3 regions of the Desulfatiferula olefinivorans genome follow, and region 2 is predicted to be linked to each of the others. Evidence: predicted binding sites of a transcription regulator. Region 2 holds the regulator's gene; each other region holds the start of a gene.

Region 1 (4,770 bases), on a different contig from region 2:
ACCGCCCGCTGCCCACCGGCATCCAGGCCCGGCTCCGCGAGCGTCTGCCCGCCGGAACGACGCCCCTCAGACGCTATTTTCAGGAGATCGAGGCCCTTCGCCCCGAGGCGGAAAAACATCTTAAAACCATCGACCGGATTCTGTCCCGACAACAAGCCGCCGCACTCCTCATTGTCGATCACATGGAACACGTGCAGCATCTGTCCCAAACCCTGGGCCGCGCCATCCGCCTGGGGCAACTGATTGACCAGACCCTTTGCGAAGCCCTGGTGTACGAAGTCCCCCGGGATGATCCCCGGGAGCACTTCATCTCCGGAGTCCTGCTCACCCGTCTGCGCAACCGGCTGCAGGCCCTTACCCGTCAGATGGATCTGAACCGAAGACACCTGATCACCCTTGAGCTTCTGATCCAGAACAGCCGGGAACTGGCTTACGGCCTGCACCGGCTCCGGGAGGCCCTGATCGGGGTTTTCGAACGGTGCGCGGACCTCTGCCTCCGACTGACCCGGAAACGGATCGTGACCCTGCCCCCGGGGTGGACCCGGTCCGGTGCGGAGGCCGAGGACGGACGGGCCCCGGCGCCCCCCCTGTCGCCGGCCCACATCAGCCGGGATCTTGCCCGACTCACGTCCTGGGTCGACGCCCTGAACACCTTTCGCGCCGAAGGCGGCCCAATCATCGAGAACACCCTGTCCCGCCTGGATGAACTCCGGCGTTTGACCGACGAGGCCTTTGATCAGACCAGATCGTATCCCCGCTCACCGTGAAGGGCCTGGTCGAGGCCCAGAGCCTCCGATTCCTCATCAATCCGGAAGCCCAGACTCTTTTCGACCAGAACGCAGATCAGAAACGTCCCCAGCCCCGCAAACACCAGGGTGGTCCCCATCCCGGTCAGTTGAACGAGCAGCTGATCCCAGACCGTCCAGGTCCGGCCCGCCGCCTCGGAGGCCGCCGCCATCCAACTGTCCCGGATCAGGAAACTCAGCACCAGAACCCCCATGCCGCTGCCCACACCGTGAATCCCGAAACAGTCCAGGGCGTCATCATAACCGAACACCAGCTTGATCTTCAGGGCGTAGTAGCAGACCAGCGACGACAGGGAACCCAAAAGCAGGGCCCCCAGGGGCTGCACTACCCCCGCCGCCGGGGTGATGGCCACCAAACCGGCCAGAATGCCCGAGGCGAAACCCAGGGCCGTTGCCTTGCGGAAGACCGCCGCCTCGATGGCCAGCCAGGTCAGGGCTCCGGCGGCCGCCGAAATCTGGGTCATGGTCAGGGCACGGGCCGTGTCGAGTCCGCTCTGCAGGGTCGATCCGGCATTGAAACCGAACCAGCCCACCCACAAAAGGCCTGCGCCCATCAGGGTCATCACCAGGTTGTTCGGTTGAACCGCAAGCTTGGGGGAACTGTTTCGGGGGCCCAGGTACAATGCCGCCACCAAGGCGCTGATCCCTGCGGAAACATGGATGACCAGCCCGCCGGCCAGATCGATGACGCCCCGGGCCCCGGCGTTGAAAAGCCAGCCGTCCGGCGCCCAGATCCAATGGCACAGGGGGCAGTAAATCAGAAGGAACCAGAGTGCGATAAACAGGATGTACCCCCTGAAATACACGCGTTCGGCCAAAGCGCCGCTGATCAGAGCCGGGGTGATGATGGCGAATTTCCCCTGAAACATCGCAATGATATACTCGGGGATGCCGTCCGTAATCATGTCATCGATCCCCGTGAGAAAGAAATAGTCCGGATTCCATCCGACCACGCCGCCCAGGATGCCCCGGCCGAAGGTCAGGGCAAAGCCGCAGACCACCCAGAGCACGCCGATCACCGCCAGGGAAACAAAACTGTGCATCATGGTGCCCAGCACATTCTTTGACCGGACCAGCCCCCCGTAAAACATGGCGAGCCCCGGCACCATCAGCAGAACCAGCGCCGTCGAAATCAACATCCAGCACGTATTCCCGGTATCGACCACCTGCCCCTGGCCCGCCCACAGAACCTGCGGCATTCCGATCAGGACAAGACTCCCTGCGACACGTTTCCAGCACGCCTTCATTCCTTTGCCTCCCTTGATGGATGAACAGAATAAGAAAGTTTTTCGCGGCCAGATGAGCAACCTCTGTGCCAGATCATGAAACACAAAACAACCGCTTGAAACAAAAGACAAAACGGCTATGATTTTCGTTGTCACACGTTTTATGGATATGACATTTTTGTTCGATTGTGCCGGCAAAATCGGGGAATACGGCGCACCTAAGGTCCGTCGCCCTGACGGGGGATGACGCGCAGCGCTTGAAATCGGATGTGTTACGATGCCGTCATGATTGAAACGGCATCACAGAGAGGAGGGGATGAGGAGGCTGGGGAAGGCCGGGCGTCCGGGATCAGGTGAGGCACCTGATCCGGCGCTGATCTCGGAACCCGGGGTCAGAGGGCGTCTTCGCCCTGCTCGCCGGTACGGATGCGGATGGCTTTCTCCACCGGGGTCACGAAAATTTTTCCATCCCCGATCTTTCCGGTGTTGGCGGCTTTTCGAATCACGTCGACGGCGCGGTCGAGAAGCTCGGCGGGCACCACCACCTCGATCTTGATTTTCGGCACAAAATCCACCACATATTCCGCACCGCGATAAATTTCCTTGTGGCCTTTCTGTCGCCCGTATCCCTTGACCTCGGAAATGGTCATGCCCTTGATACCAATGTCGTTGAGGGCGTCTTTCACGTCGTCGAGCTTGTAGGGCTTGATGATCACGTCGAGTTTCTTCATGGTTCAACTCCTTTTCTCCGGCAATGTGTTCATTGAACACAAAACGTCATCGTTGGCCCACCCCGCCTCAGCCGCCGCCGGCGGCATTGAATCGAAGGGGCGTCCTCATCGAAAATAAAAACCGATCACACTGGCAAAAACCTGCACAGCATACACCAAAGCCCGCCGTCACACAAGCCCCTGCTCCGTTCAACCGGGAAAGATCAGAACTCGATCACGGTCGGCGAGGCCGCGGGCCTTCGGCTCTGGCCAATGGCCGTCAAAACGGCCTTCCGGATCTCACGGATCCGGTCGGGCTGATCGACCTTGGCGCCGAGCAGATCCCGCACGTAGAAGATATCCACCACCTGTTCCACATGGGTGGCGATCTTGGCATAGACGATGTCGAGGCTGCACTGGTACAAGGCGTTGGTTACCGCGTAAAGCAGACCGGGAAAATCGTAGCTGTACACCTCGATGATGGTGGAAAAACTCGAACTCTTGTTGTCGATATCCACCCGGTTGGCCTGACCGGACATCACCACGGGGTGTTTCCGGAAGGGCCCCGCGGTCTTGTTTCTCAAGGCCTCTTCCAGGTCCAGGGAACCCGACAGAACCCGCGACAAATCATCCCGCACCCGGTCCCATCGTTCGGATTCCCGGCTCAGGTCGTAAAACGGCTTGATGGTGAACAGATCAAGGGCCGTCTGCTTGCCCCAGGAATAGATCTGGGCATCGAGAATATCGAAATCGTTGAGGGTGAACACCCCGGCCACCTTGGAAAAAAACCCCGGCTTGTCCGTGGCGCAGATGGCCGCGCAGCGGTTGCTGGACTGGGGCAGTTTGCGCACCTTGAGGGCGAAGGGCGCGTCCTGTCTCGACTCGTAAAGATCGATATGCTCGATGATCCGTTTTTCAGGGGTGCTGAGCAGATAGCGGGGCGGCATGCTTTCGATCAGATCGCCCAGGGCACCCGGATCGAGACGGAACGCATGATCGGCGGCCAGAATTTTTTCTTTCTTGTGCTGAATGGTTTTTTCCTTGCGGTGGGACACCTGGTCTCCGGATTCGAGGATCTCAAGCACCTTGAAAAACAGGTCCCTCAGAAGACTGGCGGTCCAGGTGTTCCAGGCGTTGGGCCCCGTGGACACCGAATCGGCCACCGTCAGCAGATACAGCATCTTCAGACGGTCGGCGTCCTTGATGGTCCGGGCGCAGGCCATCACCGTTTCCTCATCGTCGATATCCCGGCGTTTGGCCACGTTGATCAGGTACAGATGGCGTTCGATCAGAAAGGCCACGGCATCGATGACCCGGGGGTTCACGGCGCGCTTGCCCAGAACGTCCCTTACGATTTTCGCCCCGACCCGGGAATGCTCGCCCCCGGGGACGCCCTTGCCGATGTCATGGAACAGGGCCGCCCAGTGGAGGGCTTTTTTGCTGATCAGCTCACCGTAGAGTTTGGCGTGGAAGGGTTCCGTGGCCATGCTCTCCCTGGAGCTGAAATGGATCACCGCCTGGAGCACATGGATCGAATGACGGTCCACCGGATAGATGTGATACTGGTTGTACTGGATCCTGTTGGCGATTTTGTCGAACTCGGGAATCAGCCGGACCAGAAAGCCGGTGGACAGCATGTCGTTGAGGACGTTGAACTCCGGGCTCACACCGGCCATGATCCGCTCAAAGCTTTTGGTGACGGCTTTGTCGTAACGGAAGGTTTCGATCAGGTCCCAGTGCTCGGTGACCTTGCGCTTGGCCGACGACGACAGGGGAAGTTTCAGACGGGCACTTTCAGAAAAAATATCAAGCAGAAGCAATGGGTTGTCGACAATATCCCGGTCCGACACAAAGTGAAGCATGTGTTTGGATATGGCCAGCCCGGGAATCCGGGACCGCTTGAACAGATCCCTGCTGAGCACCGCCGTGCGGTTCTGACCCATCTCGGCCAGGAACATCAGGTGGTGCTGCTTGATAAATTCCATTTTGGCGTGAAGCACCCCCATGAAGCGTTCCACGGGCTGCTGA
Region 2 (4,770 bases):
CTTGGCTTCATTCTGCCTGAGATGCTCCAGCAGAAGCTCGGCCACGGTCACGCTGCGGTGACGGCCTCCGGTGCAGCCCACCGAAACCGTCAGATAACGTTTGCCTTCCCGGGCGTATCGGGGAATCAGAAAGTCGATCAGGCCGATATACTTCTCGAGAAAGGCCGGGAAGTCTGGATCCTCGAGTACATAGCGTCGGACCTCGGGGTTCAGTCCGGAAAAATCCTTGAGTTCCGGAACGAAATAGGGGTTCCTCAGAAAACGCACATCCATGACCAGGTCGGCATCCTGGGGAATCCCGTATTTGAAGCCGAACGAGAGAATGTTGATCCGCATCGATTCGGTGTCGGCGTTTTTTTCCGCCATGGATTTGATGATGGATTTCAGGGTCCGGACATCGTAGAGCGAGGTGTCGATGATTTTGTCGGCCTGGTCCCGGATGCCCGCGAGCAGGGAGCGTTCAAGACGGATACTTTCGATGAGGGTCGCCCCCGCGTTCAGCGGATGCTGACGGCGGGTCTGGCTGAACCGTCGGATCAGAACCTTTTCGTCGGCTTCCAGAAAAATGATCTGGAACACGTAGCCCTTGTCGGTCAAATCCCGGAACACCGAGGGATAGGTGGTGATGAATTCCTTTTCCCTCAGGTCCATCACGAAGGCCAGTCCGATGATGCCGGGGGAACTTTTCAGGGGCAGATCCAGAAATTTGGGAAACAGAAGGACCGGCATGTTGTCCACGCAATAGTAACCGGCATCTTCCAGCGCCGACATGGCCGTGCTTTTGCCCGACCCCGACAGGCCCGTGATGATGATGATGTTCAGGTCTTTCATGGTGTTCTCCCACCGTTGACGGATTCTTTAAACGTCCGATCTTACGCGTTTTACGAGACCGTCGCCGTCGGTCCTCTGCGGGGTTAAAAATCGTCGTCCCGGCTTCCGATGGCCGCAAGAACGTCGTCGACCCGGGCCGCTTCCATCAGTTGTTGTTTGAAGCCGTCCGTTTTCAAAAGTTTGGATATGCGCGCAAGGAGCTTGAGGTGCAACCCGGTGGATTCTTCGGGGGTGATCAGGGTAAAGAAAATGTGGGTCGGCTTACCGTCGATGGAATCAAAATCGACCCCCTGGCGGCTGAGGCCGAATCCGATGGCCATGCGGTCGATGGCCTTGGTTTTCCCATGGGGAATGCCCACACCGTCGCCGATGCCGGTACTGCCCAGCTGCTCCCGTTCGATCAGGATGCGGAACAGCTCCTTTGCGGTCAGGCCGGTGCTTTGGGTCAGCGGGGCGACCAACTCTTCGAGTACGCCTTTTTTGTCCCGGGATTTCAGATCGGGAAGGATGGCGTCTGGATGAAGAATATCAAGGATTTTCATGTTTCCTCCGGAAGCCGGATCGATCAGGCATGGTCAGTTTTCCCCCCTGGGCGTTATGTTAAAACAGCACTATTCATACCAGCCCGGCACCCAAGTTTCAAGGCCAAAAGACATCCGGCCCAATAGTAAAGGGCGCTCCGGGGAGCGCCCTTGTTGTTTTCAAATCAGTGTCTTTAAAAACGGTCACATGTCACAGAGCCAAGGGCCGGACCTCCCTGCCCGGTCCCGTTGGCGCACCGGGGGCATCAGATCCCGGCGTTTCCGGAAAAGGCTTCCGCGGGGGCGTTTTCGTCGTAAAGGCTCAGGTCGTCGTCCGCCTGTTCGGCGCCTTCTGCGCCCAGGTGGGTATTCTTGATGCTGTCTCTGGAGTTGGTGGCCCGCTTGTTGATTTTGTCCCGGCTCTTGGTCAGCTGGGTTTTGAGTTTGTCCAGCACCATGTCGATGGACGAATACATGTTGTCGCTTTCTTCTTTGGCATAGATGGTCAGTTTGTCGCTGGCCAGGTTGATCTCCGCCGTGTGGCGGATCTTTTCGACGGAAAAAACGACGTTGGCTTCGGCAGGGTTGTCAAGGAGTTTGTCAAATCGATCAAGTTTCTTTTGAACATATGATCGAAGGGCATCTGATGAATCAAGATTCTTAAAGGTGACAGATACGTGCATAGAATGACCTCCCTAAAATTGTTTGCGTTTACTGGAAGGCAGGATACGCATGGCCTCCCTGTATTTTGCTACGGTTCGTCGAGCAATGTCTATGTTGGCGTCCTCCTTTAGCATCTGGGCGATTTTTTCATCGCTGTAGGGTTTTTGTGGGTTTTCTTTGTCGATGATCTGTTTGATCTTGTCCTGCACACTGACCGAGGCGATGGCCGACTCGCCGTGCACCCGGTTGATCGAGCTGTTGAAAAAGAATTTCAGCTCGAAGATGCCCTGGGGGGTCAGTGCGTATTTGTTGGTGGTGACGCGGCTGATGGTGGATTCGTGCATGCCGATATCCTGGGCCACGTCCCGTAAAACCATGGGTTTGAGATAGGCGATGCCCTTGTCGAAAAATTCCGACTGGAACTTGAGAATGCTTTCCATGACGTTGTAAATGGTTTTCTGGCGCTGATGAATGCTTTTGATCAGCCAGGCCGCCGAACGCATTTTTTCCTGGAGGTACTCCCGCGTTTCGCCGGTCAGGTCCTTGCCCTGGCTGATGGCCTTGCGGTAATAGGGGTTGACCCGCAGCTTGGGCATGCCGTCGTCGTTGAGGACGATGATAAACTCTCCTTCCTCCTTGTATACGAAAATGTCCGGAATGATGTAGTGGGGTTCTTCATCGCTGAAAATCCGTCCCGGTTTGGATTCGAAGCCCTGGATGACCGTCACGGCTGCGAGTACGCCGGTGATGGGGATTTTCAGCGCCCGGGCGATGGCTTTGTAATTCTTGTTTTCCAGATCCTTGATATGGTGGGTGATGATCCGGGTGAGCACCGGGTCATCAATTTTCAGCTGCCGGGCCTGGATCAGGAGGCATTCGCCCAGGGATCGGGCGCAGACGCCGGGCGGATCGAAAGACTGGAGGGTTTCCAGAACGTCCTCGACCATGTCCGCCGGGTAGTTGGACGCGGCGGAGAGTTCCTCGACCGTGGTGGTCAGGTACCCGTCCTGGTCCAGATTGCCGATGATCAGGCAGCCGATTTCTTTTTCGAATTCCGAGGGAAGAAACATCAGGAGCTGCCAGAGCAGATGGTCGTTTAAGGATTTTTTTTCCGACACGAAGGCTTCGAAGCTCGTGCTTTCACGGTGCTCGGCCTCGTAGTGGGTTTTGCCGGTGGAGTTGTATTCCTCGATGTAATTGTCCCAGTCGATGTCGGTATCGAGTTTTTCCTCGATCTTGACTTCACTTTCGGCGGCGGCCTCGGCGGAACGGGGTTCCTCCGCGTCCGGCGATTCATCGGACAACTCCTTGGGGGTGTGTTCAGACAGCTCTTCCAGGGCTGGATTTTCTTCAATTTCCTGGTTGATGGCATCCACGAGTTCAAGTCTGGAAAGCTGCAGAAGCTTGATGGCCTGCTGGAGCTGGGGCGTCATCACCAGTTGCTGGGAAAGTTTGAGTTGCTGCCTGAGTTCAAGTGCCATAGTGCTTTATAATCTGAATTCCTCGCCAAGGTAAATTTTCCGGGCAATTTCGCTGGCGGCGATCTTTTCCGGGGCGCCGGTTTCGATGACCGCGCCGTTGTTCATGATAAACGCCTCGTCGCAGACCCCTAACGTTTCTCGGACATTGTGATCGGAAATCAGCACGCCGATGTTTCTCTCGGTCAGGAGCCCGATGATTTTCTGAATGTCGATCACGGCAATGGGATCCACCCCGGCAAACGGTTCATCGAGCAGGATGAACGCGGGATCGGTGGCCAAAACCCGCGTGATCTCAAGCCGGCGCCGCTCTCCTCCGGACAGGACCGCCGCCTTCTGGTCGGAAAGGTGACGGATTCTCAGTTCATCCAGAAGGGTCTCGGCCTTGCGGAGCTGCTCGGCCCGGGTCAGGGGGAGCAGCTCAAGAATCACCATCACGTTTTCCTTGACCGTGAGGGATTTGAACACCGACGATTCCTGGGGCAGATAGCCGATTCCTTTCCGGGCCCTTATGTACATGGGTTCCCGGGTGATATCGATGCCGTTCACGAGAACGCGGCCCGAATCCGGCCGGATGATTCCCACCGCCATGTAGAAGGTGGTGGTTTTCCCTGCGCCGTTGGGGCCGAGGAGGCCGGTTACCCGGCCGCTTTCCACCTGGAGACTCACGTGATTGACCACGGTCCGGCCGCCATAGGTTTTTTCCAGATTTTCCAGTGTCAGAACAGCCATGGCCGACTATCGGGTATCACGTTGTTGGTTGTCGCGACGGAACCCCCCGCCGTGTGCGTCACGGCGCCGGGTTTCGGCCCGGACCGGGGATGCGTCGCGTCCCGGGGGGCTTTCCCATCTGAAATACAGGTCAAGTATAACATAAGACGTTTGAAAAATATGCCAAAAATTTTTTGATGGTTCGAAAATCAATAAATGGATGACAATTTAGGCACTTATTTTGCATCACTCTGCCCGGAATCCGACGGCCGCCGCCGGGCGTCACCGGCTTTTTCCGCGTCCTCCTCGTAGAAAAACGCCTCGACCCTCTGGTTGGTGCCGCCATGGACGGTCACCTTTCCCGTGGTGCGGTTCATGATGATTGTTTCGCCGGTAATCGTGCTTTTTCCGCTGACCACCTTGGGGCTGCCCCCGGACAGCGTGACGGTATCGTCCTTGCGGTTGAAAACGGCCGTTTCCGCCCAGGCGGTCTTGTCCTCCATGACCATCTTCACCGCACCTGCGGCCACGATGGTCTCGATGCCCCGGGCCGGGTCACTGCCCTT
Region 3 (4,770 bases), on a different contig from region 2:
TTGCCCAGCTGCTTGATAATTTCGTAGCGCCCCAGGGTGGGCCGCGTCCCCGTCCCCGTGGCCGCCAGGTTCTCCGACGACGAGGAGCCTCCGCCCAGAAAACCGTCGCCGAACACCAGGGTTTCCGAAGCCAGGGTCAGTTTCTTTTTCCGCTCGACGATGTCCTTGTACCCGGCATCGTACTCGGCCATGTACTCATACACCGAGGCGGCCTTGTTCAACTGGCGTTTGCGTTCATAGTCCTGGCCCAGGTTGTACAGGACGCCCATCATCTGGTTGTCCAGGGGAACCCGCCTGAACTTGTCGAAGGCCATGTCCAGCATCCCCTGTTCCTGAAAGGAAACACCCAGCATGCGGTTGGTTTCGGCCGATTCCCCTTCGATTTTCTCCTTGCCCGCCTCGGTGAGAAAATATCGGATGCTGATCACCCCGATGTAACCGAACAGAAGAAGCAGGGCCGGGCAGGTCACCGCGATCCAGAGGCCCCGCCCGACAAACAGGTAGCCGGCTCCGAAAAGAAGACCCGTCATCAGGCCGAAGAAGGTCAAGCCCGCGGCCAGGGCTTTGATCCGCGGGAGAACAAGGGTGACGACGAGCCCCAGACCGATGATCAGAAGCAGTTCCGCCAGGGCGGCCCAGGGCGGCACCGTTATATACCGTTCGTTGAGAATGGCCCAGACGGTGTTGGCGGAAAATTCCCCCATGGGCATGCTGATGTCCGCCGGGGTGTTCAAGGGATTCATGATCCCCGAAGCCGACGGACTGATCAGGACCATCCGGTTCTTGAAAATGGACGGCGGAACCTTGCCGTGGATCACGTCATAGAAGGAATAGCGTTTGAACGCGCCCCGGGGGCCCTTGAAGCTGATGAGGAATTCCGAATAGCGGGTCAGGGGAATCTCACGGCTGCCCACGGTCAGGGAAAAACCCAACTCGGCCCGGATGCGTTCGATGGGCACGTCCAGATAGGCCGCCGCCAGCCGCAGCGGATAAGAGGGAATGTAAAGGCCCTGGAATTCATAGATCAGCCGTTCCTTACGCACCGAGCCGTCCATGTCTGCGCCGAAATTGATATGCCCGATGCCCAGGGCCGCCGATAGAAAGGCGTCGATGGGCAGAATGATTTCTCCGGCCCGGGGGCAGTCCGTTCCCGGCGGGATGGTCACATGGGCAATGCTCTGATCGGTGAGGGGATGATTCTCGTCGGCCAGGGCGTCACTGATCACGGCGGCATCTTTGAAAAACGCAGGGAGCATCACCCGCCCCGACGTCATCATGGCGTCTTTGAGTCTGCTGTCGTTGTCCAGGCGTTTCTGGGCCAGGGCCAGGGCGTCGGCGAACGCCTCACCGCTTCGACCGGTCTGCTGCCTGAGTGTCCGAGCAAACAAGGATTCCAGGTCCCTGATTTCCTTGAGGCCCGTGTTCTGTTCCGCTTCGCTGAGAATCAGGTTCAGGCCGATAACCTTGGGATCGGCGGCACTGATCGCCTCGATACCCCGGGCCACCAGGGAGCGGGGCCAGGGCCAGCGGCCGAGCTTCTCGATGGATTCGTCGTCGATGTCCACGATGACAATCTCGCTCGACGCCGCAGCGTCCCCCCGGAGCTTCATCCGGATATCGTAGTATTTCAGTTCCAGGCCGTCGAAAAAATCAAGGCCCGTCAGCCAGAACGCCAGAAAGAGAAAGGTCAGACTGAGGCCCGAAACCAGGGCCGGCTGTTTTTTGATGAATCCCATCAAGCGGTATCCCATGTCTGCGAGTTATCGATCAAGGACGGAACAGGCACACCCCAAACGGCGAAACCCGGCGCGATCCGGGCCGTTCTCCGGGACAGAATGACGGCTGCCTCCGAAAACCCCCGCCAAACCCGCATCGGATCACCCCTTTGGATGTCTTTTCGGAGTTTACACGAAAACCCCGAATTAATCACTTTTTTTTTCAAGAAGACGGATGCGCTCCGTGAGCACCTCCGGCAGGCGTGCCTTGGCGTTTTTTCGGTAATCGTACGCCACGATCAGCGCCTCGCCTTCCGCGGCCGTCAGATTCCTCGTTTGACTGACCACGATGTACTCCATGGTGAAACGATCGTCGCCGATCGTCGAAACCCGGGTCCCCACCGACACCGTGTCCGGATAGGTGAGCGGCACCTTGTAACGGCACTGGGTCGACGCCAGGATGGGCCCGATGCCCGTTTCCTCCATGAGATTCATCATGTCGAGCTTTTCGAAATAGGCGATCCGGACACTTTCAAAGTATTTGAAGTAAATCACGTTGTTGACATGGGAAAAGGCATCCATCTCTCCCCAGGCTACGGGGATCGGGATGATGACGGGGCAGGCTTTCAATAAATCGCTCATGGTTCTCCTTTGACCGGGATGGGGTTGGGGGCATAAACCGCTAACCTATGCAGAATGCGCGACTTTTGACGTGGAGTCAAGCCCATGATCGTTTACAGGTCGTCAAATCCATGGACACCCGGGCGGGGGGAAAAAACGCCCGTCCGTTCGCATTAACGCTTATTTATTTGAAATCAAACGGCAAAAAACGGCCGTCATTTCCGGCACGCCCTGTGCGATAGGGGTTCTTTCTATCGCGTTTCACCAAAAAAGGCACAGGAGACCATGACCATGACCCACCCGAACCGAAAACTCTACCTCGAAAAACGTGTCACCGCTGATGAGGCGGTTCAAAACATCCAATCCGGCAGCCGGATTTACTACGGCGAGTTCGTCCTTTTTCCGGAGGCCCTGGACCGGGCCCTGGCCCGGAAAACAGCGGACGGGAATCTTGAAAACATCACCATCGAATCGGTCTGCCTGACCCGGGTCCCCGAGGCGATGAAACACGATGAGACGGCCCCGGCCCTGTCCGTCCGGGACTGGCACTTCGGGGCCGTGTCCCGAAACCTGTATGCCAACGACCAATGCGCCTACAAACCCCTTACCTACCACCACGGCCCTCGCATCATCCGGAAATATGAGACCTACGACGCCGTATTCCTGCCCGTCTGCCCCATGGGTCCCAGGGGCAACTTCAATTTCGGCCTGTGCAACTCCTTGAGTTCGGCCGTGCTGGACAAGGCCAAAACCATCATCGTGGAGGTCAACCGGAACATTCCAAAATGCCTGGGGGGCAATCAGGAATCCATCCATATTTCCCGGGTCACCCATGTGGTCGAGGGCGAAAACCCGCCGCTTCTTGAGGTTCCTCCGGCCAGGCCCACGGACACGGACATCATGATTGCCCGGCATCTGATGAAGGAAATCGGGGACGGTTCCTGCCTGCAACTGGGCATCGGCGGTCTTCCCAACGTCATCGGCGAGATGATCGCAGACAGCGATCTCAAAGATCTGGGCCTGCACACGGAGATGATGGTGGATTCCTGTGTGGATCTCTACGAAAAAGGCCGGATCACCGGCGCCCGGAAGGTGGTGGACAAGTACAAGATGGCCTACACCTTCGCCATGGGGACCCGAAAGCTCTATGACTTTCTTGACGACAATCCGGTCTGCGCCTCCTATCCGGTCAACTACATCAACGACCCCCGCATCATCGCCCTGAACCCCAAGGTGGTGGCCATAAACAACGCCCTTGCGGTGGATCTGTTCAGTCAGGTGGCCTCGGAGTCCGTCGGCCCGCGCCATATCTCGGGGACAGGCGGCCAGCTGGATTTCATCATGGGTGCCTTCTACTCCCATGGGGGCAAGGGGATCATCGCCCTGTCCTCCACCCACACGGACCGAACGGGCAACCGAAAATCACGGATCGTGCCCACCTTAGACCCCGGCACCATCGTCACCGTGCCGCGATCCATGGTGCATTACGTGGCCACGGAATTCGGTATCGCCCAACTCAAAGGCAAATCCACCCGTCAGCGGGCCGAGGCCCTCATCGGTATCGCCCATCCCGGCTTCCGGGATGAGCTGATCGCCGAGGCCGAGCGGATGGGGCTGTGGAAACCCTCTCGCTCCAAAGGAGAGTAACCGGGGAACGCGAAAAAAATCATCGGGACAGTCAACGACACGGTGGCCCCGGCATGGTTTTTCTGATATGGAAAACGGATTCATAAGGGTCGCGGGAAAACTATTTTTCTGAGGCCCTATCATGATTTTATGACCCCATGGAGGAAAAGACGATGTCGCCCACCGTTTCATTAACGTCATACGCCCCGAACGCGCAATCACTGCAAACCGCCATCACCCGGTGTGACGGCTTCGCCCGCCTCAAACCCACGGACCGGGTGATGATCAAACCCAATCTGGTGGCCTTTGACGACCAGTTCCCCATTGCCCCCTTCGGCGTGTACACCACCACCCGCCTGGTGGAAGACCTGATTGTCTGCCTGAAGGATTTCGGCTGCTCGAACATCACCATCGGCGAAGGCTCGGTGGTCATCAAGAAGGGGATCGACACCCGGGCCGCCTATGAGGGCCTGGGCTACACGGCCCTTGCTAAAAAATACGGGGTATCCCTGGTGGATCTCAACGAAAGCGAGGCCGCCGTGTTCAACTACCATGACGGCATGGAACTCCATATCGCCAAAGACGCGGTGGAGCAGGATTTCTTCATCAATTTTCCCGTGCTGAAAACCCACGGCCAGACCAAGGTTTCTTTGGGCATGAAAAACCTCAAGGGCTGTCTGAAACTGAAATCCAAACGCCACTGCCACAACCCCGACTCCCACCTGGAGTTCGCCTTTTCCCACATTGCGGATTTCGTCAAACCGGCGCTGACCCTGGTGGACGGGATCTACGCCCTGGAAAAAGGCGC

What was found. Region 2 encodes sigma-54, which starts transcription at its own class of promoters, with help from an activator protein. Its sites were predicted from a motif close to TNTGGCACANTTTCTGCTNT; they were not measured.
Region 1: a site for sigma-54 is predicted at 2,107-2,126, ahead of ACYQ11_RS11410 (ammonium transporter). Genes of this name have one in related genera too.
Region 3: a site for sigma-54 is predicted at 2,557-2,576, ahead of ACYQ11_RS08655 (acetyl-CoA hydrolase/transferase family protein). Genes of this name have one in related genera too.

Annotation. Positions count from the first base shown of each region.
Region 1 is NZ_BAAHXV010000013.1:108,654-113,423, forward strand. It holds gene ACYQ11_RS11405 (hypothetical protein) at 1-767, shown strand, start outside; gene ACYQ11_RS11410 (ammonium transporter) at 737-2,053, opposite strand; gene ACYQ11_RS11415 (P-II family nitrogen regulator) at 2,425-2,763, opposite strand; gene glnD ([protein-PII] uridylyltransferase) at 2,967-4,770, opposite strand, start outside.
Region 2 is NZ_BAAHXV010000028.1:13,531-18,300, reverse strand. It holds gene rapZ (RNase adapter RapZ) at 1-831, opposite strand, end outside; gene ACYQ11_RS16685 (PTS sugar transporter subunit IIA) at 915-1,373, opposite strand; gene hpf (ribosome hibernation-promoting factor, HPF/YfiA family) at 1,619-2,035, opposite strand; gene rpoN (RNA polymerase factor sigma-54) at 2,048-3,496, opposite strand; gene lptB (LPS export ABC transporter ATP-binding protein) at 3,503-4,225, opposite strand; gene ACYQ11_RS16665 (LptA/OstA family protein) at 4,441-4,770, opposite strand, start outside.
Region 3 is NZ_BAAHXV010000009.1:63,559-68,328, forward strand. It holds gene ACYQ11_RS08645 (CHASE2 domain-containing serine/threonine-protein kinase) at 1-1,736, opposite strand, end outside; gene ACYQ11_RS08650 (acyl-CoA thioesterase) at 1,923-2,357, opposite strand; gene ACYQ11_RS08655 (acetyl-CoA hydrolase/transferase family protein) at 2,628-3,983, shown strand; gene ACYQ11_RS08660 (DUF362 domain-containing protein) at 4,244-4,770, shown strand, end outside.